One region of the Neobacillus sp. SRL179 genome, then DNA from elsewhere that is predicted to be linked to it. Evidence: riboswitches for the same ligand, from Rfam matches in the RefSeq annotation. Region 1 holds a riboswitch; each other region holds the start of a gene.
The links. A riboswitch is a leader RNA that binds a small molecule or an ion and turns the genes downstream of it on or off. The one in region 1 is predicted to bind lysine.
Positions count from the first base shown of each region.

Region 2: another riboswitch for lysine. It lies ahead of AC4E8C_RS14375 (amino acid permease); the one in region 1 lies ahead of AC4E8C_RS17845 (aspartate kinase).
Region 3: another riboswitch for lysine. It lies ahead of AC4E8C_RS21355 (transporter substrate-binding domain-containing protein); the one in region 1 lies ahead of AC4E8C_RS17845 (aspartate kinase).
Region 4: another riboswitch for lysine. It lies ahead of dapA (4-hydroxy-tetrahydrodipicolinate synthase); the one in region 1 lies ahead of AC4E8C_RS17845 (aspartate kinase).

Region 1 is NZ_OZ481792.1:3,594,239-3,600,450, forward strand. Features, by position in the region: gene sdhB (succinate dehydrogenase iron-sulfur subunit) at 1-205, opposite strand, end outside; gene sdhA (succinate dehydrogenase flavoprotein subunit) at 227-1,978, opposite strand; gene AC4E8C_RS17835 (succinate dehydrogenase cytochrome b558 subunit) at 2,031-2,642, opposite strand; gene AC4E8C_RS17840 (YslB family protein) at 3,056-3,517, shown strand; gene AC4E8C_RS17845 (aspartate kinase) at 3,585-4,799, opposite strand; lysine riboswitch at 4,957-5,134, opposite strand; gene uvrC (excinuclease ABC subunit UvrC) at 5,200-6,212, opposite strand, start outside.
Region 2 is NZ_OZ481792.1:2,931,413-2,937,624, reverse strand. Features, by position in the region: gene asnS (asparagine--tRNA ligase) at 1-1,095, shown strand, start outside; gene AC4E8C_RS14385 (hypothetical protein) at 1,152-1,325, opposite strand; gene AC4E8C_RS14380 (helix-turn-helix domain-containing protein) at 1,472-1,690, shown strand; gene AC4E8C_RS14375 (amino acid permease) at 1,776-3,254, opposite strand; lysine riboswitch at 3,400-3,589, opposite strand; gene AC4E8C_RS14370 (YitT family protein) at 3,798-4,610, shown strand; gene AC4E8C_RS14365 (nitroreductase family protein) at 4,780-5,412, shown strand; gene AC4E8C_RS14360 (PH domain-containing protein) at 5,465-6,079, opposite strand.
Region 3 is NZ_OZ481792.1:4,338,094-4,344,305, reverse strand. Features, by position in the region: gene AC4E8C_RS21375 (tripartite tricarboxylate transporter permease) at 1-1,497, shown strand, start outside; gene dgoD (galactonate dehydratase) at 1,543-2,691, shown strand; gene AC4E8C_RS21365 (2-hydroxyacid dehydrogenase) at 2,847-3,818, shown strand; gene AC4E8C_RS21360 (hypothetical protein) at 4,018-4,299, shown strand; lysine riboswitch at 4,597-4,778, shown strand; gene AC4E8C_RS21355 (transporter substrate-binding domain-containing protein) at 4,887-5,723, shown strand; gene AC4E8C_RS21350 (amino acid ABC transporter permease) at 5,787-6,212, shown strand, end outside.
Region 4 is NZ_OZ481792.1:2,744,074-2,750,285, forward strand. Features, by position in the region: gene AC4E8C_RS13470 (CAP domain-containing protein) at 1-1,072, shown strand, start outside; gene AC4E8C_RS13475 (MBL fold metallo-hydrolase) at 1,250-2,089, shown strand; gene AC4E8C_RS13480 (NUDIX hydrolase) at 2,065-2,745, opposite strand; lysine riboswitch at 2,948-3,127, shown strand; gene dapA (4-hydroxy-tetrahydrodipicolinate synthase) at 3,248-4,135, shown strand; gene AC4E8C_RS13490 (SDR family oxidoreductase) at 4,250-5,086, shown strand; gene AC4E8C_RS13495 (aldo/keto reductase) at 5,193-6,020, shown strand; gene AC4E8C_RS13500 (DUF2243 domain-containing protein) at 6,172-6,212, shown strand, end outside.

The sequences.
Region 1 (6,212 bases):
AAACCTCCTCAAGACAGTTCATTTCCCAAGTGATTGGGGTAGTGGATTGTCCATTCGCATTAACAGGATTTTTACGAATTTCCATCAGAGCCGAAATAACATTCATATTCGGACGATATGGAACATCAAACTCCTCTTCATAAGGAGCAGAATCTGGGTTATCTTGACGCATTATTTTAAATTTTACTGTTTTATTTTCAGACATTCTTACCTACTCCCCTTCCTATTAGTGCTTTGTAGTGTAATCGCGTTTCCGAGGCTGAAGTAACGAGATATCGACTTCTTGATAATGGAAAGCTGGAGCAGATGTAGAATCTACAAATTTGGCCATAGTTGTTTTTAAGAATTCTTCATCATTCCGCTCAGGGAAGTCTGGTTTATAATGAGCACCACGGCTCTCATTTCGATTATAAGCACCAATCGTAATAACGCGGGCCAATTGAAGCATATTTTGTAATTGTCTTGTGAATGTTGCTCCCTGATTACTCCATTTAGACGTATCATTAATGTTGATGTGTTGGTAACGTTCGAGTAATTCTTGAATTTTTTCATCCGTTTTTAATAGTTTGTCGTTGTAACGAACAACGGTTACGTTATCTGTCATCCACTCGCCAAGCTCTTTATGAAGTACATAGGCATTTTCAGTACCATTTAAAGACATAATCGAGTTCCATTTTTCTTCTTGTTCTTTCACATGACGATCAAAAACAGTAGAAGAAACAGCGTCAGAACTCTTTTCAAGTCCCTCGATATATTTAACTGCATTCGGTCCGGCAACCATACCACCATAAACAGCTGAAAGTAATGAGTTGGCACCAAGACGGTTTGCACCATGTTGTGAATAATCGCACTCACCTGCAGCAAATAGACCTGGGATATTCGTCATTTGGTCGAAATCAACCCAAAGTCCACCCATTGAATAGTGAACCGCAGGGAATATTTTCATTGGTACTTTTCTTGGATTATCACCCATGAATTTCTCATAAATTTCGATAATTCCGCCTAGTTTTACATCTAATTCATGTGGATCCTTATGAGATAAATCAAGGAATACCATGTTTTCACCATTAATACCAAGTTTTTGATTAACACAAACGTCAAAAATTTCACGCGTTGCGATATCACGTGGTACAAGGTTTCCATAGGCAGGATATTTTTCCTCTAAGAAGTACCAAGGTTTTCCGTCTTTGTATGTCCAAATACGGCCGCCTTCACCCCGTGCTGATTCACTCATTAAGCGAAGCTTATCATCTCCAGGGATAGCAGTTGGATGAATTTGAATCATTTCGCCATTTGCATAATAGGCACCTTGTTGGTACACGATTGATGCAGCAGAACCTGTATTAATAATAGAGTTAGTTGACTTACCAAAAATAATCCCAGGACCGCCTGTTGCCATAATGACAGCATCTGCAGAGAACGATTTAATTTCCATCGTTTTTAAGTTTTGAACGGTAACTCCACGGCAAACACCATCATCATCCACGACGGCACCTAAGAATTCCCAGCCCTCATATTTCGTAACCAGACCATCTACTTCATGACGACGAACTTGTTCATCAAGTGCGTATAGTAACTGCTGTCCAGTTGTTGCACCAGCAAAGGCTGTACGGTGATACTGTGTACCTCCAAAACGGCGAAAATCTAGTAAACCTTCAGGGGTTCGGTTAAACATTACACCCATCCGGTCAAATAGATTAATAATACCTGGTGCTGCATCACACATTGCTTTTACCGGCGGTTGATTAGCCAAAAAGTCTCCGCCATAAATAGTATCGTCAAAGTGGATCCACGTGGAATCTCCTTCACCCTTTGTATTTACCGCTCCATTGATACCGCCTTGGGCACAAACAGAGTGAGAACGTTTAACCGGAACAAGTGAAAATAACTCAACCGGTGTTCCTTCTTCTGCAACTTTGATGGTAGCCATTAAGCCAGCTAAGCCGCCGCCGACTACAATCACTTTACCTTTACCCATTCGTGACTCACTCCCTCAATCCAATTACAATATTTTTTCCAAACTCGACCTCTTATGAAACAAATGCAACCAAAGTTTGTACGCTGATAAAAGCTAGAACCACGAAAATACCGATCGTTACATATGTAGAAATAACTTGTGAACGAGGTGTCACAGTGATACCCCAGCTGACTAGGAATGACCATAATCCATTAGCAAAATGGAAAATCGCAGATAGAATACCAACTAAATAGAATACAAACATAAATGGTGATGATAGAATATCATGCATCATTTCATAGTTTACCTCGGTACCAAATGCAGCGGCCACACGCGTCTCCCAAACATGCCACGCAATAAAAATCAAGGTGATTACGCCTGTGATTCGTTGAATTAAATACATCCAGTTTCTGTAGGTTCCGAACCTATTAACATTGCTGCTGCCAGTAAAAGCGATATAAAGTCCATAGATTGCATGGTATAACAATGGTAAAAAGATAATTACAGTTTCCAAGACAATACGAAATGGAAGATTTCCCATAAAGCCTGCAGCTTTATTGAAGGAATCTGGTCCTCCTGTGATAAAATGGTTGACTACAAGGTGCTGAATCAGGAACAAACCAATTGGAATAACTCCCAGCAATGAATGCAATCTGCGATTTACAAACTCTCGATTACCCGCCATTATTTTACCCCCCTTTAAATTTTAAAAAAGTAAAGTTAAGCTTCTTCTCTTAAATTCCCCGTAAAGATTCTTAACCTATTATCACTGTGACAATTATGTGACATGTCCATTTTACTCCCATCAAACTAGAGCGTCAAGAAAACGTATACACAAACTTTATTAAAAAAAGAAAATTTTTAAAATATATTGATATTATACTAAAGTCGATTGACAAATCAATTCCATTAGTTCTCACCGAGAAAACATCCATAAATTCTCATGAAATTACCAACATCTAACTGTTGATTATTTCACTTTTTAGGTAATCATAATTATGATTAAAAATAATTTAGATATTGCACAATAACATTGGTTTTTATACTGAAACATCCATAAAATTGTATATAATAGAATGATAGAAAGAGGGGAAACATGTGAAAGAAAGTACAGCCGTTAATCTGAATATGAATGAAGCTGAACCAAGAACCATATCCATTTTCGGATATGAACTGATCAGAGAAATCCTTTTGCCCGAAATTCTTGGAAAAGATGCACCCGAAATATTATATTGGGCAGGAAAGCGTCTAGCCCGGAAATTTCCTTTCACAGATATCACTCAAGTAGCTGAGTTTTTTAACACTGCATCTTGGGGTCAACTTGAATTAGTAAAGGAAACCAAAAATGAAATGGAGATAGAATTAACTAGTCCTCTTATTGTCTCGCGTGTAAAATCAAAAGCGGAGCACTTTTTCCAGCTCGAAGCCGGTTTCCTTGCACAGCAAATTGAATTTCTAAAAGAAGCGAGCACTGAAGCATTTGAGCACCCCGTCAAAAAGTCAAATAAAGTTCAATTCACGGTCAAATGGGACACAAAAGACCCAATTAAAAAGGGGTAATGAAGCATTTCACGTTCATTATGGTAAATAGGGTGTCAGGCACCAACGGTGCCTGACACCTTATTTGCTATTGTCCTAGTTCAAATGCTTCGTGTAGTGTTTCTACAGCTTTTAGCATGTTTTTTTCTTCGACAACGACAGATACTTTTATTTCCGAAGTACTGACCATTTTGATTTGGATATTGTTATTGGCTAATACTTCAAACATTTTAGCCGCTACTCCTGGATTGGAGATCATTCCTGAACCCACAATGGAGACCTTAGCTAATTTATTTTCAGCATCTAACTGTTCATAACCTAGTGCCGTTTTGTTATCCTCTAGTACTTTTAATGTTTCCATTAAATCATTTGTGTGGATGGAGAATGACAGGTTAGCAGTGCCGCCCTCCGTAGTGCTTTGAATAATAATATCGACGTTAAGATGATTTTGTGCCAATGTAGTAAAAATGGTTGATAAACTTGTTAATGAGTCTGTTAGTCCTAAGATGGAAACCTTAGTAATTTCATCTTCAAATGCCACACCACGGACAACTAAATTTTGCTCCATTGTTGCTTCCCCCTCTATGACTGTTCCTTCTTCTTTCACCATGCTTGATCTGACACCAAGCTTTACTTGATAATTTTTTGCATACTCCACTGCTCGAGGATGCAGCACCCCAGCACCTAAATTAGCAAGTTCGAGCATTTCGTCGTATGAAACGGATTGTAATTTGCGTGCTGCTTTAACATATCTTGGATCCGTTGTGAAAACTCCAGTTACATCTGTATAAATATCACACTTATCCGCATGTAAGGCAGCAGTTAAAGCCACTGCTGTTGTATCTGAACCACCCCGTCCAAGTGTGGTAATCTCCCCATTCTCAGTAATTCCTTGGAATCCAGCCACAATGACAACCTTACCTTCGGAGAGCTGCGCTTGAATCGCTTCCGTTTTTATTTGAGCAATTCGGGCATTGCCATGGACCGGTTCTGTAATGATCCCCGCTTGCCAGCCAGTATAGGAAACAGCACTTAGCCCTTGTTGGTTTAAGGCGATAGACAATAACGCAATGGTCACCTGCTCTCCGGTTGAGAGGAGCATATCCATTTCGCGTTTGCTCGGCTGGCTGGAAATTTCATTAGCTAAACTTACAAGCTGATCGGTCGATTTTCCCATTGCGGAAACAACAACCACCACATTATTGCCTCTTTGTGTTTCCTCTTTTACACATTGTGCGACATTTAGGATTCGTTCTACACTGCCAACTGAGGTTCCTCCAAATTTTTGAACAACTAAACCCATCTTTTCCCCTACTTTCGAATTCTTTAGAAAATTACCTGCACAAGCTTTTACGTTTAGTTTACTTTAAAAAAGGATGCATTCCCTACCAATAAAAAAAGCAATGAGAAGGGCATCTCATTGCTTTTTGAACACGAAGAAATAAATTCCTGTACAAACAACGTAAGATAGCTCTCCAAGACACAGGTCTTGACAATTCTGGATTTGTTCAATACAGAACCAGCAAAGAAAGAAATGAGACCTTCTTTACTTCGGCGAACATTCCCTTTCATGATTCTTCCTTGAAGCTCATCCTTCTCAGAACCACTACTATTGAAGCTCGCACCTCTACCTACACTTTAGTACTATAAAGTGATAGATTTAAATTTTCATTTATTATAGCATGGACTTTTTTTCTTGACAATCATTCTGAATGAAGTTTATCGATTAATTCCTCTGCTACATTTAACGGAATACCTAAACCAGTAAATTCTTCTATACTAGCTTCCTTCATTTTCTTCACTGAGCCAAACTGTTTCAATAATAACTTTTTGCGTTTTTCACCAATGCCTGGAATATCATCAAGCAAGGATTGGAACGCACTTTTTCCCCGAATTTGACGATGGAAGGTAATCGCAAACCGGTGAACTTCATCTTGGATTCGCTGTAGCAGGTAAAACTCCTGACTGTTCCTTGCTAAAGGAACAATTTGCAACGGGTTTCCATAAAGAAGCTGGGAGGTCCGGTGTTTTTCATCTTTTACAAGACCTGAGAGCGGGATATCCAACCCAAGTTCATTTTCTAAAACATCTCGAACTGCCTCCACATGACCTTTACCACCATCAATAATGATTAAATCTGGCAGTGGCAGGTTCTCCTTCAACGCCCGTGAATATCTTCTTCTAGTTACCTCTCGCATCGATTCGTAATCATCAGGGCCTTTAACAGACTTAATCTTGTATTTCCGATATTCTCGTTTATTTGCCTTACCGTCAATAAATACAACCATAGCCGAAACAGGATCAGTCCCTTGAATATTGGAGTTATCAAATGATTCAATCCGGTGCGGAGTATAAATACCAAGAAGCTCACCAAGGTTTTCTATTGCCTTAATGGTTCTCTCTTCGTCTTTTTCAATCAAAGAAAACTTTTCATTCAAGGCAATCTTCGCATTTTTAATCGCCATTTTGACAAGATCCTTTTTTTGACCCCGCTGCGGCTGCAATACTTTTACTTCCAGCAGTTGTTCAGCCAAATGAAGATCGACTTCATCTTGAATCAGAATTTCTTTAGGCTTGAAGTGCTCTGTTTTTGTATAAAATTGACCAAGGAATGTTAATATTTCTTCCTCTGGCTCATTGTAAATGGGGAACATGGATACATCCCGCTCAATCAACTTCCCTTGACGGACAAAAAAGACCTGTACACACATCCAGC
Region 2 (6,212 bases), 660 kb from region 1:
GGTACATCAAATGTTGATTATCCATTACAAAAGAAAAAGCACTCCTTTGAATATTTAAGAACGATTTCACATTTACGTCCAAGAACAAATACGTTCTCTGCTGTGTTCCGTGTGAGATCACTAGCATCATATGCAATCCATAAATTTTTCCAAGATAAAGGATTTGTTTATGTCCATTCCCCAATTATTACTGGCAGTGATACGGAAGGGGCAGGAGAGATGTTCCGAGTAACAACTCTCGATATGGACAATCTTCCGAAAAATGAAGAAGGTAAAACAGATGTAACAAAAGACTTCTTTAATAAAGAAACGAATCTAACGGTTAGTGGTCAGCTTTCTGCTGAAGCTTTTGCGCTAGCATTTCGAAATGTTTATACCTTTGGGCCAACATTTAGAGCTGAGAACTCTAATACTGCAAGACATGCTGCAGAATTTTGGATGATTGAACCAGAACTTGCTTTTGCTGAACTTCCAGACATTATGGATTTAGCTGAAGAAATGGTTAAATATGTGATTGGTTATGTTTTGGAACAAGCTCCTGAGGAAATGAATTTCTTTAATAGTTTTATCGAGAAGGGTTTATTAGAGCGATTAAATAATGCACATGATGCAAATTTCGGTCGTGTAACCTATACGGAAGCAATACGATTATTGCAAGAATCAGGTGAAACCTTTGCCTATCCGGTTGAATGGGGGCTTGACTTGCAAACAGAACATGAACGATATTTATGCGAAAAGGTTTTTAAACGTCCAGTTTTTGTTACGGATTATCCAAAAGAAATTAAAGCATTCTATATGCGTTTAAATGAAGACAATAAAACGGTTGCGGCTACTGATTTACTTGTACCTGGAATAGGGGAATTGATTGGTGGAAGTCAGCGTGAAGAGCGAGAAGAAGTACTTGCTGGAAAGATTAAAGACCTTGGCATGAATGAGGAAGACTATTGGTGGTATCTTGAATTAAGAAAATACGGTGGTACGAAACATTCTGGCTACGGTCTAGGTTTTGAACGGTTAATTATGTACTTGACTGGAATGACAAACATTAGAGATGTGATTCCATTTCCAAGAACAACCGGTAATGCCGAATTTTAAAAGCAAAAAAGATCCATTCAAGCGAATGGGTCTTTTTGATGTTTCTACCTTTTAATTTAAGAATCTTGAAGTTCCTCTTCGAAAAAAAATGTACCAGGGTGTTCTTTTACGATATATGAATATCTTTTCATATTTTTTACATATTGCCATTTTAAAATGGTGACAACTTCACCTGTTTCAATGATGTTTACTGTTTGACCACTATTATACCGATTATTTGAGTTTTTCAATTTTAACACCCCTTTTACTATTCCCTTTTAAGTATAACACAAATTTTATTCTTTAATCGTGCGCAAGATTGTAAAGACAGAATACCGCCTTTCGGCTTTCCATTATAATGTACCTATGGTATACTTTACAAAAGCGAGGTGTCATTTTGACAAATTATAAAGCAAAAAGAAGTAACCTCAAAGATCTCTTATTAAAAGAAGGTATGAATTTGGATAGCTTGGAAAGGAATACAAATATTCCAAGGGAACAACTTGATGAATATTTATCCAAAAAGGTGATGAGCCTAAATACGGCGATGACCATTTCCAAGGAATTAAACTGTAAGATTGAAGATTTATATGTGTGGACAACGAAGGAAGCCTAAAGTATACCTGTTAAAAAAAAAAAAATAGACCCAGCAGGGTCTGTTTTTTTTGTTTATATAAAAATCTAAGATTGGTCGAGGAAAATTAAACGGTTAAGTCACATTTATCTAGAGGGATTACCTTTGTCTTTCTCGTGAATTTATACCCAAGCCATAAAATAAGAAATAATGGCAAACCAATATAGGAAACTAATACACTATTCCAATCAATATGGTTACCCATAAAGGCAGAGTAATTTTGTCCTAGAATAACAAACCCACAAACAAGAAAGGCAAAAACTGGTCCAAGGGGGAAGAATTTTGATTTATATGGTAGTAAATTTAAATCCTTACCTTGTGCAACATAAGCTCTTCGGAAACGATAGTGACAAATGGCAATTCCAAGCCATGCGATAAAGCCTGACATACCCGAAGCATTTAAAAGCCATACATAAACGACACCATCTCCAAAGAAAGATGCTAAAAATGCTAGGGTTCCAACTAAGGTTGTCGCGATTAACGCATTGACTGGGACACCATTTTTATTTAGTTTACCAAGAAATTTTGGAGCCTTGCCTTGTCGGGCTAGATCCCAAAGCATTCGTGTAGAAGCATACATCCCTGAGTTTCCTGCCGATAATACAGCTGTTAAAATAACAGCATTCATGACAGATGCAGCGAATGCAATTCCTGCTTTTTGAAAAACGAGTGTGAATGGGCTGACGGAAACATCGCCATTGGCCAAGTTCTCGTTTGTATAAGGAATGAGAAGTCCGATTACTAAAATGGCTAAAACATAAAATAAAAGAATTCGCCAAAATACTGATTTTACTGCACGGGGAATAGATTTTCCTGGGTCGTCTGTTTCGCCGGCCGCAACGCCTAATAGCTCGGTCCCTTGGAATGAGAAACCTGCAGCCATAAAGATTCCTAGCATAGCCATAAAACCACCATGGAACGGAGCGTCACCAACTGTAAAGTTAGAGAATCCGATGGTGTGGTCTCCCATAATTCCAAAAATCATTAAAGTACCGGTAACAATAAAAATAACAACTGTTACTACTTTAATAAGAGAAAACCAATATTCAGCTTCGCCAAATCCTTTTACAGATAGATAATTTAATAAGAACATGATAACCAAAAAGATACTGCTCCATACTAATGAAGGGGTATCAGGAAACCAAAACTTCATAATCATGGTTACAGCTGCTAATTCCGCAGCAATTGTAATTGCCCAGTTATACCAGTAGTTCCAGCCAAGAGCGAAACCCAGGGCAGGATCGACAAACTTTGTAGCATACGTACTAAAGCTACCGGCGACTGGCATGTAGGCTCCCATTTCTGCTAAACTTTGCATTAAAAAGTAAACCATTATCCCAATGACGAGATAAGAAAGAATGGCACCGCCAGGTCCCGCGGAATGAATCGCTCCGCCGCTAGCAAGGAAAAGTCCAGTTCCTATTGTCCCGCCAAGAGAAATCATTGTTAGGTGCCGTGATTTTAGACTACGTTTTAATTCGGTATTTTCTTTATTAGGTGTTTGCCCATCTGTATATTCAAGGGGTCTTGCTGATTGTGATTGCATTAAGATTACTCCTTTTTCTTTTGAAGTGCTGCCCTAGTTGATGACAGAAGAAAGCTAATGTTTTCTAATTCGAGAAGGAGTGTTGGAATAAAAAATACCATCGAAGTAGAATCGATGGCATTGGTAATACCCCGCATCATACCTTCCGAAAGATAGCTCAACACGCTGGACTGGTAAGGTCAAACGTGACAGTTCTGTTCCTATTCGAATACAGACCCAGCGTACTCTTATAGAGAAAAAAGTACGCTTCGGCAGTTTTTCCTTTCATACGGAGTCTGGGATGTCTCTTCATCTCATCCGTATTACTAATAAAAACCGCGACCTCTACCTCATCGGTTTGATGAGGATTTAAACTATAAATTTATTATAGTACTAAAATATAATAATGACCGCTCAGTTGTCAATGGAATATTTACCAAAGGAATTAAAAATAGATTAGTCTGATAATTTATTCTATTGGCAAAAAACTATTAAGTTTACTTTAATTTAATGAATTTAGTATGATTTTAAAATAGTAAAGTGCAGGTAAGGAGGATTTTTACCATGCAATTAATCGGTGTTTTTTTAGGATCTCTAATCGTTGTAGGAGCATTTAATTTTTTCTTGATCCCTCATGAGGTGTTAAGCAGTGGATTAAGTGGTATTTCCATTTTGCTAGGGATGATTACTCCTCTTAATACAGGGTTAGCTAACCTCCTATTGAATTTACCTTTAATTATTCTTGGTTATAAGATGTTGGGGAAAAAGTTCATCATGAATACCATATTTTCTGTGTTGATCATTTCTGTAGGTCTTTATGTGGTGCCAATCATACCATTAGCCAATGATACCATTCTTTCATCAATTTTTGGGGGAGCCCTAACTGGTCTTGGGGTTGGACTTGTCTTTCGTTCATCAGGTTCGACAGGTGGTTTTGATATTATTGGCATGATTGTTTCCAGGAAAAAGGATTTTCCTATCGGAGTATTACTTTCTGGAATGAATGCTTTAGTCATTATTATTAGTGGTTTCCTTTTTAATTGGGATGCGGCACTAAATACTTTAGTTTCGATTTATGTAACCGGTAAGGTAGTGGATACGATCTATACAGACCACGCCAAATTAACGTTAATGATTATTACGGATAAAGGGGAAGAAATGCGGGCCCATTTGCTGAATAATCTGTATCGTGGGCTTACAATTATGGATGGAGTGGGCGGGTATTCCAATGACAAACGCAGCGTATTAGTTACGGTCATCTCACGATACGAATTAAATGAGGTGAAAAACCTTATCGGAGACGTAGATGCTTGTGCTTTTGTTAATATTACAGAAACAATTGAAGTAATGGGGCTGTTTCACAGGCCAAGCCCATAATAATACCAAGAGGCGTTCACTTTTTAAGTGGACGCCATTTATTATTATTTATACGGTCTTTTTATAAAATTTTAACAAATTCAATTTGCTTGACTGTACGAATCTACAATAGTAAGATAATCAAACTAACTTACTTTTTGTAAGTATTTTTAATCAAGGAGGATCATTCATGCATTCAGTGTTAAATAAAAGCTTATCTGATGTAATAAAAGAACGTCACTCTGTTAGAAAATATGATTCAACCTATATTATCTCAAAAGAAGAGATTGAAAATATAATAAAAGAGGCGACATCCGCTCCGTCTTCAAGTAACCTTCAACCATGGCGCTTTATGGTGTTTCAAGACGAACAAACAAAAAAAGAGCTTAGAGCGATTGCTTTCAATCAAGAACAGGTTGAAACAGCATCCGCAGTAATTGCCGTATTAGGCGATAAAGAAATGTATAATAGTATTGAGAAGGTTTACCACAGTGCACACGAAGCTGGTTTTATGGATGAAGCAAATATGGAGCGATTAATCGCTAGTGCACAAAATACGTATCCTAAAGCCCCTGAAGAGATGCGAAAAAACATTGCTGCTTTTGATGCGGGTCTTGTTTCAATGCAGTTAATGCTATTAGCTAAGGATAGAGGTTATGATACAGTCCCAATGGGAGGATTTGATAAAAAACAATTTATTGAAAAATTTAATGTGTCAGAGAGATTTTTCCCAATTGTTTTAATTCCCCTAGGCAAAGCTGCTGCACCTGCATTTGGCTCAACACGGTTGCCAATTGAAGATGTAATAATTGAATATAAATAATAAAACGAACCCAAAGCTTCTAGTAAATCTCTAGCTTTGGGTTCGTTTATTTTTAATTGTTAATGTATTTTTCAAAAACAAAACCAAAATCCTTCACACAATATTGTTTTTTGCTATCTTCTAACCATTGGAACGCAGCTTGATTAAGCATTTTGAATTGAACCACTAAATTACTGTCAGAACTTGTTACACGCCCAAGTGTTGTTGAGGCTAATTCAAGGCTTTGTTTGGAGAACTGAAGACTAATTTCATTTTCATGGGAGATCTCAGAAATTTTTATAAGTGCTTTATATAAATCCTTTATTTCCTCAATATGTTTTTTGTGAACATCGATTGAAAAGGGTTCAGAGCCAATTTTAAATTTTATTTCGACATCAAGATCGACCGTACCCGCAGTTTCCAATTTCACTTCTGAAATTTGATTCGTTGCATAGCTATAACGGTGCAGCATCCTTTTTTTACTTGTTGCACTAGTTCCATCTAAATGAATGAGGGCATTATTGGTAAAACAATATTCATCAGACTTTGATTTTATTAAAAAATATATTTTTTCATTGTCTTCATGCATGACATAATCGTCTGCATCAACCTTATCATAATCTTGCGGCTTAATAACTGCACCTACATCGCTTAATCCTAAAATATCTGCTGCAACTTTTCCAAACATTGTACCAACCTCACTTATCATATTTTTAATCATCCAATGTACGAATAATGGATTATAAAGTTTCAAACTAACCTGCATTTAGAAGAACAAAATATTTTATGCTAACAAAAATTTTGTATTCGCATTTTTAAGA
Region 3 (6,212 bases), 740 kb from region 1:
AATTTATTACTAGATGGAATGGCGAATATACTTCAATGGCAAGTGTTATTTGTACTAGTCATTGGAACGGTTCTTGGAATCGCAATTGGCTCGCTGCCGGGATTGACCTCCACCATGGGAGTGGCTGTCATTTTACCTGTTACGTTTGGGATGGAACCCGTCACAGGTATTCTTTTACTCGTAGGTGTTTACTTTGGTTCGGTTTATGGTGGGTCATTAACGGCTATTTTGCTGAATACACCAGGAACCCCCGCCTCCGCAGCAACCGCTATTGATGGATATGCATTGGCAAAAAGAGGCTTGGCCCATAAAGCCTTAACGATTTCTACACTTGCTTCCGCCATTGGGGGAGTATTGAGCGTTATCGTGTTAATTTTAATCGCACCACAATTAGCCAACTTTGCCTTGAAATTTAGTGCGCCTGAATCCTTTGCCCTTGCCTTATTTGGTTTATCGATTATTTCCAGCTTGGCCGGAAAGTCAATGGTCAAAGGGATTATCACAGGCTTTTTTGGACTTTTAATTGCAACGATTGGGTTAGACCCGATGGTAGGAACGCCAAGGTTTACCTTTGATCGAATGGAATTGACCGGGGGCGTAAACTTTATTCCGGTTATGATTGGTCTGTTTGCTGCATCAGAGGCATTTAAATCAATGGAAGATATTTTCTCAGCTCAAAAGGTTACGATAAAAGTTGAAAAAGTAAAGCTGAAGTGGAGCGAATTTAAAACGTTAATTGGAACGATTCTTCGTTCATCTGGAATTGGGACCTTTATTGGGATGATTCCAGGGACGGGTGCAGATATTGCTGCTTTCGTTGCCTATAATGAAGCAAAGCGATTTTCCAAAAATAAAGATGGGTTTGGGAAAGGCGAATTAAAAGGTGTGGCGGCACCTGAATCAGCGAATAACAGTGTGACGGGTGGAGCGATGATTCCATTATTAACATTGGGGATTCCTGGAGATGCAGTTACAGCTGTTTTATTAGGAGCCTTGATGGTTCAAGGACTGCAGCCCGGTCCGATGTTGTTCCAAAACAATGGGCCGATTGTGTATACATTATTTATCGGAATGCTGTTAGCCAATCTTCTTATTGTAGTGATTGGGTTACCGGGGATTCGTTTGTTTACGAAGATTCTATATGTTCCAAAGGCCATTTTAACGCCGCTTATTTTAATTCTTTGTACGGTTGGTGCCTACTCTTTAGGGAATAGCTTCTTTGATGTAATGGTCATGTTTGTTGCCGGTGTGATTGGTTATTTCATGCAGCGCTATGATTTCCCAGCATCGCCGCTTATTCTAGGATTGATATTAGGGCCAATGATGGAAAGTAATTTACGCCGTTCCTTGGTAATGTCTGAAGGACATGTCAGCATCTTTTTCACACGGCCGATTGCTGCCTTTCTACTTATTATTGCAATTCTTACATTATTTGCCCCGCTGTATACTAAATTTTTCAAAAAGAAAAAAGATACTGATCAAGTTACAACTCTGTAAAACGAGTATGGGTGACAGTATCTTTAGATGAAGGAGTTTTTCTAAATGAAAATTCGCAGTTATGAATTGTTTCAACTTCCGCCACGTTGGCTTTTCTTGAAAATTGAAACCGATGAAGGCATTGTCGGTTGGGGTGAGCCAGTCATCGAAGGCCGGGCTTCGACGGTAAAGGCCTGTGTGGAGGAATTAATGGGCTATCTCATTGGGAAGGACCCATTACGGATTGAAGATCATTGGAATATGTTGTACCGCTCTGGATTTTATCGCGGCGGTCCAATTCTAATGAGTGCGATTGCTGGAATTGATCAGGCCCTTTGGGATATTAAGGGCAAATATTTTAATGCTCCTGTCTATCAATTATTAGGCGGGGCCTGCCGTGATTCTATTAAGGTCTATTCATGGATTGGCGGCGATCGTCCGGCTGATGTCGGCTTGGCAGCAAAGGCGGTAGTTGATGCCGGCTTTACGGCTATAAAAATGAATGCAACGGAAGAACTTCAGTACATTGATTCTTATGAAAAAGTTGATCAGGTGTTGGAACGAGTTGCCGCCATTCGTGAAGCAGTCGGCAGCTATGTGGGAATTGGGATTGATTTTCACGGCCGTGTTCATAAGCCGATGGCGAAAATCCTGGCAAAGGAATTGGAACCATTCCGGCCAATGTTCATTGAAGAACCTGTGTTAGCGGAAAATAATGAAGCTTTACGAGAAATTGCGCAGCATACGACGATCCCGATTGCGACAGGGGAGCGGATGTTTTCACGCTGGGACTTTAAGTCTGTTCTAGCAGAAGGTTCTGTCGATATCATTCAGCCTGATTTATCCCATGCAGGCGGGATTACTGAATGTAAAAAAATTGCTTCAATGGCTGAAGCCTATGATGTAGCACTCGCTCCGCATTGTCCTTTAGGACCGATTGCTCTAGCTGCATGTCTTCAAGTTGATGCCACTGCCCATAATGCTTTTATTCAGGAGCAAAGTTTGGGCATTCATTATAATCAAGGCAGTGACCTATTGGATTATATCAAGGATCCGTCCGTGTTTGAGTATAAAGATGGGTATGTCGGAATTCCGCAAGGTGCGGGGTTAGGAATTGAAATCGATGAAGAATTCGTTCGAAAACAAGCTGAAATAAGCCATGACTGGAAAAATCCTGTTTGGCGGCATAAGGATGGAAGTATTGCAGAATGGTAAAATTGTAGGAAAATAGGGTGAAGAGGCTGATTGGTTTGTACAGGGCTGGAGCACTGCACCGAAGGTTATCTTTTATGGATGAGTGTGAACCAGATGAGGTAAGCCTGCGAAACAATATCTGCCAGCTGTGAATCTCGGACGAGGGGGACTTTAAATTGAAACCGAAAGTTTTTATTGCCAAGCGTATTCCTAAAGAGGTTGAGGAGTATATTGCCCGCTATTGTGATTACAGGATGTGGGACCAGAAGGAACCAATCCCAGCGGATTTGCTCCTGAAGGAAGTGGCGGATGTGGAAGGTCTGATGACACCTAAGGGCGTCATTACGAAGGAATTTTTAGAAAAAGCGCCTCATTTAAAAATTGTCAGCAACATTGCCGTTGGGTATGATGCCTTTGATATTGAAGCGATGAAGGAACGCGGTGTCATCGGTACACACACCCCTTATGTTCTTGATGAGGCTGTGGCTGACCTGGTTTTTGGATTAATTTTATCAACGTCACGAAGGATTCCTGAATTTAATCATTTCGTGAAGGCTGGCAAGTGGGAAAAGTCCATTCATGAAACCTACTTCTATGGCCAGGATGTTCACCATGCGACATTAGGAATCATTGGCATGGGGCGGATCGGTGAGAAGGTGGCAAGAAGAGCTTCACTTGGCTTTGAAATGAATGTCTTGTATAACAGTAACAGCAGAAAGCCTCAGTTGGAGGAACAATACGGGATTGAATACAGTGAAGTGAATGATCTATTAGAGCGGGCTGATTTCGTGTTAGTGATGGTGCCATTGAATGATTCTACCTACCACTTTATGGGGGAAGAACAGTTCAATCGGATGAAATCAAATGCTATTTTTATTAATTGTTCACGGGGATCAGTAGTAGATGAAAAGGCCCTCATTCGAGCGCTGCAAGAAGGAAAAATTTCTGGAGCCGGCTTGGATGTGTTTGAGGTTGAGCCTGTCGAAAAAGACAATCCTCTCTTGAAAATGGACAACGTCGTCGTGCTTCCGCATATCGGCTCCGCAACAGATAAAACTCGATTCGATATGGCCATGAAAGCAGCCGAAAACCTTGTCGCAGGCGTTACTGGAAACATGCCAGAGAACGTTGTGCCGGAACTGCGGTGAGGTGTGGAACAGGGGTCATACCCTTCTTAAGTAGCAATAATATATGTAAGAGAAGAACTACTAGTTTCTTCTCTTTTCTTATTGTCGATCCCCTTTTCGTTAAATTCTGGATTAACGCGCAGGTGATAGACTAGCAGAATAGATATTTGCTATAATGTTTCGTAAGCAAAAAAAATCTATTAGAACTGGAGTGAACACGATGCAACTAGCAAATGCAAAAGTACAAAATGTTGACCTTGAGAACTCAACCTTTAATATCCTGCTAACATTCTCTGATACTCATAAAGCGATGTTATATTGCCGAGTAGAAGATCAACATGTTAAAGCATATAATATTGGAATTATGGACACATGCCCTTGCTGCTTTAAGCCGAATTGCCCAAGTCTATTTGCCAAGCGTCAAGAGTTATTAATTGAAGCGCAGAAATTCACCGAACTTCCTAGTGAATTGGTGACTGATGGCGTGTTAGTTACAAATTAATCATCTGAGCAAAAACAAGTTGTTCGATAAAAAAAAGACTAGATAGAAGTTCAACTTCAGTTCATTTTCCTCCTCCGCTTCGCTTAGATGGCGGGGGTGTTTTTATTGTTTAAGAAAATGAGTAGTTTGAGATAGAGCGGCAGCGTTCAAAAACATGGAATTAAAGATGGACAAATCGTAAAACTACTTAACAATGAAAATTAGATGAAATAACATGCTGAAAAATTAAGAACATTGACAGAATTCTCAATTTGATGTAGCCTAATAATATAATTTAATAGTAACCTCACTTTTTTTCAGTGAGGTAGAGGCGCGGTAGTTAACAGTCCTTAGTGGAGTTTGAGAAGCCATGATGCTAGGGAGAAGGAAGTATCGCCGAAGTTTGTAATATTCTCAGTATTACATGCTGGGTCTGCAGTGAAGAATTGCAGGACTGTCTCAATAAACGACCCAGTTTATTGAGTTGTGCTATCTCATTCGGGATAAGGGAGGACTTTAGGGCAACTTATACATATTGCGACCTTGAGTTTATCTCAAGGTCGTTTTTTGTTGTACTTTAGCTCTAACCAAATAGGAGGAGAATGAACATGAGGAAAAAGGCATCATTATTTGTAGTCACATTGCTTTCAGCTATTATTCTATTGGCCGGATGCGGGACAAGTACGAAGACAGCTTCTGGCGCATCGGATGACAATACATTTAAGGTAGGTCTCGAAGCAGGATATGCCCCGTTTAACTGGACTCAGAATGATGACTCTAATGGAGCGGTGAAAATCAAAGGCACTTCACAATATGCAGGTGGTTATGATGTGGAAGTCGCTAAAAAAATTGCCGATGGTTTAGGGAAAGAATTAGTTATTGTGAAAACCGAATGGGATGGCCTTGTTCCAGCGTTAACTTCAGGTAAAATTGATGCAATTATCGCCGGGATGTCACCAACAGCAGAACGGAAGAAAACAATCGACTTCTCGGACAACTATTATAAATCCAATTTAGTGATGGTGGTTAAAAAAGGCGGCAAGTACGACGGTGCTACTTCGATCCAAGATTTCAAGGGAGCAAAAGTGACCGCACAATTAAATACCTTCCACTATTCCGTGATTGACCAAATCAAGGGAGTAACAAAAGCAACAGCAATGGACAACTTCCCAGCGATGAGGGTGGCCTTAGAATCCGGCATCATTGATGGATACGTATCTGAACGTCCTGAAGCAGTCAGTGCTTCATCTGCTAATGATAAATTTGCGATGGTCGAATTTACAGATGGATTTAAAACATCAGAAGATGATACCGCCATTGCGGTCGGCCTTGAAAAGGATAGTAAATTAACAGACAAGATCAATGGGATTTTAAAAGAAATCTCAGAAGAAGAACGCACAAACATCATGGATGAGGCAATCAAGAATCAACCAGCGTCAAAATAATCAGGACATGAAGCCGGCTGTATTTTTTGCAGTCGGTTTTATGATGAAATAGGGGGGAGAAAGTTGAGCTTTGATTGGATAGTAAAAATTATCGCGGAAAATTGGCCGATGTTCCTTCGCGGAGCTGGCATGACGCTGGTGATTGCCCTAATTGGAACCATATTGGGTGCCATCATTGGTTTACTAGCAGGGGTGATCCGCACGATACCTGTTCCGGAACGTGGAGCTAAAAAAGTATTGCTTAAAGTGGTTAATGTTATTCTTTCTATTTATATTGAGTTTTTCCGTGGAACACCGATGATTGTTCAGGCGATGGTCATTTATTATGGTTCAGCCTTGGCTTTTAATATTGATATGAATGTTTTTGCAGCAGCGATCATTGTCGTCTCGATTAATACAGGCGCCTATATGGCGGAGATTGTCCGTGGCGGGATTGTTTCGATTGATAAAGGTCAATTCGAAGCAGCGCAGGCGATTGGGATGAATCAT
Region 4 (6,212 bases), 850 kb from region 1:
ATTAAATCAATCAGATCAAACTATAAGTATTGATTCAATTCAATCAGAAATTAAGGTGATGAAGGGCAGCCCAGAAGTAAAGACAGCATTAAATACTATAATTGAAAAATTTCAGCTATTAGTCAAACAGCTTAGTTCACAATTAGAAAATCTCCCACAAGGTCAACAAAATAATCAGCAGACAGACGAAGATAAAGTTGCGTTAAGTACACCCACTTCGCAAATGTATTCAATATTTAACATTGAACTTGGAGAATCCAAGGAAGATATTGAAAAAAAATTTGGAACTGCAATCCGTTCTTCACTTAATGAATATGGTACCGATTGGTATAGTTATCATGATCATTACCGGAATTTTTTTATGGTCATGTATGATGTAAACAATAAGGTTGCTGGATTATATACAAATCAAGATTTAATTTCCTCCAAAAATGGAATCAAACTTGGGAGTACACAAGAAAGTGTCCGTTCCTTACTAGGCAGCCCCTTAACAAAAATTCAAAAAGGATTGGTCTTCTATCAATTACAAGACAATGACGAATATGATATGTTTTTGCAAGGTGATGTTTATGTAACTATTTTTTATGATAAACACGAGGGTAATACAGTCACTGCCATGCAATTAATCAAAAAAGACTTAGAAGATAATAGAATGGATTTCTATACCAAAGCTAATCCAGCCTTAAAAGAAGGGTTTGAGTACCAGTTATTTGATTTGACCAATGCAGCACGAGTCCAGCATCAACTCCCAATTCTCACATGGGATGAGCATGTACGAAAAACCGCTCGTAATCATAGCTCCGACATGGCAGTAAATCAGTATTTTGATCATACCAATCTTAAAGGACAATCCCCATTTGATCGAATGAAGGAAGATGATATAATCTTTCATTTAGCAGGAGAAAACCTGGCTTATGGACAACTAAGCAGTATCTTTGCTCATGAAGGTTTAATGAACTCCCTCGGACATCGTGAAAATATCTTGAAAAATGGTTATGAATATTTAGGGATTGGTGTGGCTTTTAATAAAGAATCACAGCCATACTATACAGAAAATTTTTATGCCAAGTAACCGGTTAGCAGAATTGTTTAAAAATAGGACGATAGTATATAAATTTTTATTTTAGCTTCTGTTAGAAAAACTCAGAAAGATATGTTCTTATCAGCAGGAATATAACGTTTTCATGGTGAATACGTAATTTATAGATTAAGACAGCTGCATTTATGAATTAATGAGAGGAAGTAAACCATGGAAAATGTTAAGGAGTTCCAAATTATTCGGGTGCCTATTACAACCCCGACTTTACTGCCACACACTACTACAAATTGTTATTTAATTGGTAACAACAAAGAAAGTATATTAGTCGATGCTGGGTATGATCAGCCTGATACTAAAATAGAATTACAGAATGTGATTAAGCAGACCGGTCTCGCTTTACCTAAGTCAATAATCTTAACCCATTCACACCCAGACCATGCCCCAGGAGTTCTTCAATTAGTAGATTGGAATCCTATCGTTTATGGACATCCGCTTGAAAAGCCGGGTATAGTGGCGGCCATTGGGCCATGGAACCGTTTAGCATTCTTAAATGATGGCGACGTGATTCGCATTGCTGGAGAAGAAATTATCCTCATTCACGCACCAGGTCATACTGCAGGTCAATTAAACCTGTATATTCCGACCAAACGGATTCTCCTTGCAGGGGATAATATCGTTGCTGAAGGGACATCATGGATAGGACCCCCAGATGGCGATATGTCAGACTATATTGCCACGTTACAAAGGTTAAAACAATTAAATTTAAGTAAAATAGGTCCTGGGCATGGCGAATGGGTAGATAATCCTTATGAACACATTGATTTTGTTTTAAATAGAAGATATTTCCGTGAAAACCAAATCAAATCGTTGTTAAGCGAGCATGAAAAGATAACTGTTTCCGATTTAACAAACATCATTTATGACAATCTCCCCCACCCCAATGTTTTTGAAGTTGCTAAACGGACAACTGAGGCACACTTAATCAAATTAATAAAAGACGGAATTGTATCAAAGCAGGATTCCTATTACTCTCTCAGATCTTTAATATAATCAGCAAAAATAAACTCGGGCATATTCAACTGACCGCCCTTTTGATAGTTAATAATCGTTTTCAATGTATGAATGGTTGGCGGAGCCAGTGATATGTCGCCTTGCTTATAAGCATTCAAGGCATCAGCAGGGTCCATCCAACATGCTTCACTGATTTCATTTGGATCTGGTTTGGGTGTTTGCCCTTTTGGAAGATACGAGAGAAAAAAACGGGTATCAAATCTTATTCGACTAATATCCGGTGTGACGATTTGTCCAATATAAGCTAAGCTTTCAAGAGGAAATTGGAGTTCTTCCTTTTGTAATAGCTGTAAAAATGAAATCTCCCGATTGATTAGGAGACGGCGGTATTCCATTTCTACTTTTTCATCCAAATGAACGGGTGTGCCGTCTTTTTTCTTACAAATTAAAACACCCACTTCTTCAAATAGTTCTCTTGCAGCAGCGACATAATGCCCAATTGTAAAAGAGTCATTTCTTTTTCCAGTAATAAATTTGTTGTTAGCTTGAATGTCATCAGTAGAATCTACCGCTCCCCCCGGGAAAACATAATATCCACCCATAAATTTCATTGTGTCAGGTCTTTTTGTCATATAAACTTTGGATAAATGATCCATTAAAACAACTGTGGATGCTGGCCTAGGAATAGAATTCATTTTATTTCCCACCCTCTTATTTTTTTCGGAAATGTAAATATTATTTTAATTAATATTCAACTTTCACTTCACGATTCCCTTCCTTGTAATTCCTTAAACTTATTTTACTCAACTAAAACATATTGCATTTCACTTGAATCCACGTGAATTTTCTGTTATATTAACTAACAATTACATAATCTCTTACTTCAATACCTTTTGAAGTGAGGATAGAGGCGCAAAAACCATTAGTACACAATTTGAGGAAAATGAGTTCCTATGATAATTGTCGAAAGGGGAATTTGCCGAAGCTTTAAGAATCTCATTGGACTTGAAGCTGGTTCTGTTGTTGAATAAGCACAGAATTGTCATATAGGAAACTATATGGAGGGCTATCTCACGCATAGGAACTTTTTATTTTTGTTTCTACAGCAGCAGCGAACCCTCGTTGCTGCTTTTTTGCGTTGATTCTACATTGGCCTTTCCCACTTATTTTGTAAAAATAATTTTAAGGGTGATAATAATGAATTTTGGCCAACTTTTAACAGCAATGGTTACACCATTTGATCAAAATGGTGAGATGGATTTTAGCGCAACAAAAACACTTGTCAATTATTTAATTGCCAATGGATCTGATGGATTGGTGGTATCTGGAACAACTGGGGAATCCCCTGCCCTATCAATAGAAGAAAAAGTTGCATTATTTAAATTTGTTGTAGAGGAAGTAGCTGGCCGAGTTCCAGTCATCGCTGGCACTGGCTCCAATAATACAAGAGCTTCCATCAAGTTAACTCGTCTTGCCGAAGAGGCTGGTGTGGACGGCATCTTGCTTGTAGTCCCATATTATAACAAACCATCTCAAGAAGGATTATATCAACATTTTAAAGCAATAGCGGAATCAACTACCTTACCGGTCATTCTCTATAATATTCCCGGACGGTGTGTGGTCGATTTATCCGTGGAAACCGTAGTTTGTCTTTCACAAGTTCCAAATATTGTCTCAATAAAAGAAGCAAGTGGTAACTTAGATGCTATGGCCCAAATCATTAGCCAAACTCCAGACAATTTCACCTTGTATAGCGGTGATGATGGATTAACATTACCTGTTTTAGCTATTGGCGGCACTGGTGTCATTTCGGTTGCATCCCATATTATCGGAAACGAAATGCAGGCAATGATTACGAACTTTAAAAATGGTCAAATACAGGAAGCTGCAATTGCGCATCGCCGTCTTCTCCCACTTATGAAAGGCTTATTTGCTGCACCTAACCCAACTCCAGTTAAAGAAGCCTTAAACATGTCTGGGATTCACGTTGGTGGTGTCCGCTTACCATTGGTACCTTTAAATGAAGAAGAAAAGTTAGTCCTGCAAAAGCTTCTGCCTGCTAGCAAAAGCGCAACAATCCTATAATTCAAAAAAGCTGTCTTTCCCAGAAAGGAATGGGTTTGGGCAGCCTTTTTTATGATGCTTGCTTAAAGTGAATGAAGACTTTTACAAAGAGAAAAAAAATAAAAGGAGAAATAAATGAGCAGGAAAACAGCGATTGTAACCGGTTCTTCCAGTGGCTTTGGATTATTATGTGTCATTGAACTTGCTTTGAAAGGATTTACGGTTATTGCCACAATGAGGGACACTAAAAAAGCCAACTCATTGCTTACTTATGCAAAAGAGAAAAAAGTGGAGGAGCGGATTCAGGTCTTACCACTAGACGTTACTTCATCCGAATCCATTGATTCCATAAAAACTAGGTTCTCTGCTTATTCTTCGATTGATGTGCTTATTAATAATGCTGGTTTTGCGCTGGGAGGTTTTAGTGAAGAGCTTTCTATTGGTGACTATCGATATCAATTTGAAACTAACTTTTTCGGGATTATTGCTGTGACAAACGCAGTCCTTCCATATATGAGAACACAGGGACATGGTCGAATTATCAATATCAGCAGTATAAGTGGAAGAATTGGATTTCCCGGATTATCTGCCTATACGGCGTCAAAGCATGCACTGGAAGGATATAGCGAAAGCTTAAGGCTCGAGGTTAAACCATTTGGAATTGATGTTTCCTTAATCGAACCTGGTTCCTATCAAACGAATATCTGGGCCACTGTTGACCAAATGGAAATAAATGCTGATTCCCCGTACCTTCCATATATGAAAAGTTTACTTAAAGAAGTGGAAGAGGGAAAAGCAGCACATGGTGATCCTAAAGATGTAGCGCGACTCGCAGCACATGTTGCTTCACAATCTGCATCCCCCGACCTCCGCTACCCAATCGGAAAGGGTGTAAAAACCAGCCTTTTTCTAAAAAATACTTTGCCATGGAAAATGATTGAATCAGTGATAGAAAAAAAACTGAGACATTAACAATGTTTGGAAAATATTTAGAAAATAAATACAATCAAATCAATTGCACCCACCTCAATGAAGGGGCTATACTTACTTTGTATGAATCAATAAGGAGGAGATGGGAATGAATAACTTACAATCTTCAACAACCCTACATAATGGCGTCAAAATGCCTTGGTTTGGCCTAGGTGTATATAAAGTGCAAGAAGGTGATGAAGCACTTCTCTCCGTAAAATCAGCAATTAAAGCAGGTTATAAAGCTATTGATACCGCTGCCCTTTATCAAAACGAAGAAAGTGTCGGTCAAGCAATCAAGGAATCTGGAGTTCCTCGTGAAGAGCTATTTATTACAACAAAAGTTTGGAATTCTGATCAACGTGAAGATAAAGTCTTAGAAGCATTCGAAACAAGCTTAAAGAAACTCGGACTTGAGTATATTGACTTATACTTAATTCACTGGCCTGTTGAAGGAAAGTATAAACAAGCTTGGAAAATTCTCGAAAACCTATATAAAGAAGGTCGTGTTCGTGCGATAGGCGTCAGCAATTTCCAAATTCATCATTTAGAAGACTTATTGTCTAGTGCAGAAATTAAACCAATGGTCAATCAAGTAGAATTACATCCATTATTGGCTCAAACTGAGCTTCGAGAGTATTGCAAGAAACAGCAAATCCAAATGGAAGCATGGGCTCCTTTAGGTCAAGGAAGACTGTTAGCGCACCCAGCTCTAATAGAAATCGGAGAGCGTTACAATAAAACAACAGCCCAAGTTATTTTACGATGGGATCTGCAAAATGAAATTGTCACGATTCCGAAATCTGTTAAAGAAAGCCGGATTATAGAAAATGCAAATATCTTTGATTTTGAGTTAACGGCTGATGAAATTCAAAAAATTAACTCTCTAAATGAAAATAAACGATTTGGTGCCGATCCAGATAATTTTAATTTTTAATAAAAACAGAAACTGCCCTAGGTAAAAAAAGGGCAGTTTTTGTTTTTATCGAGACCAAACATTCAAATTCGAATGTTTACTACTGTATATGATTACTCCTCTTCAAAAATGGGAAAGGTGAAGAATATCCTAGATACGAAGGTGAAGCAATTTGACTAGTACTTCCCATCAAAAAAATAATTCAAACACTAC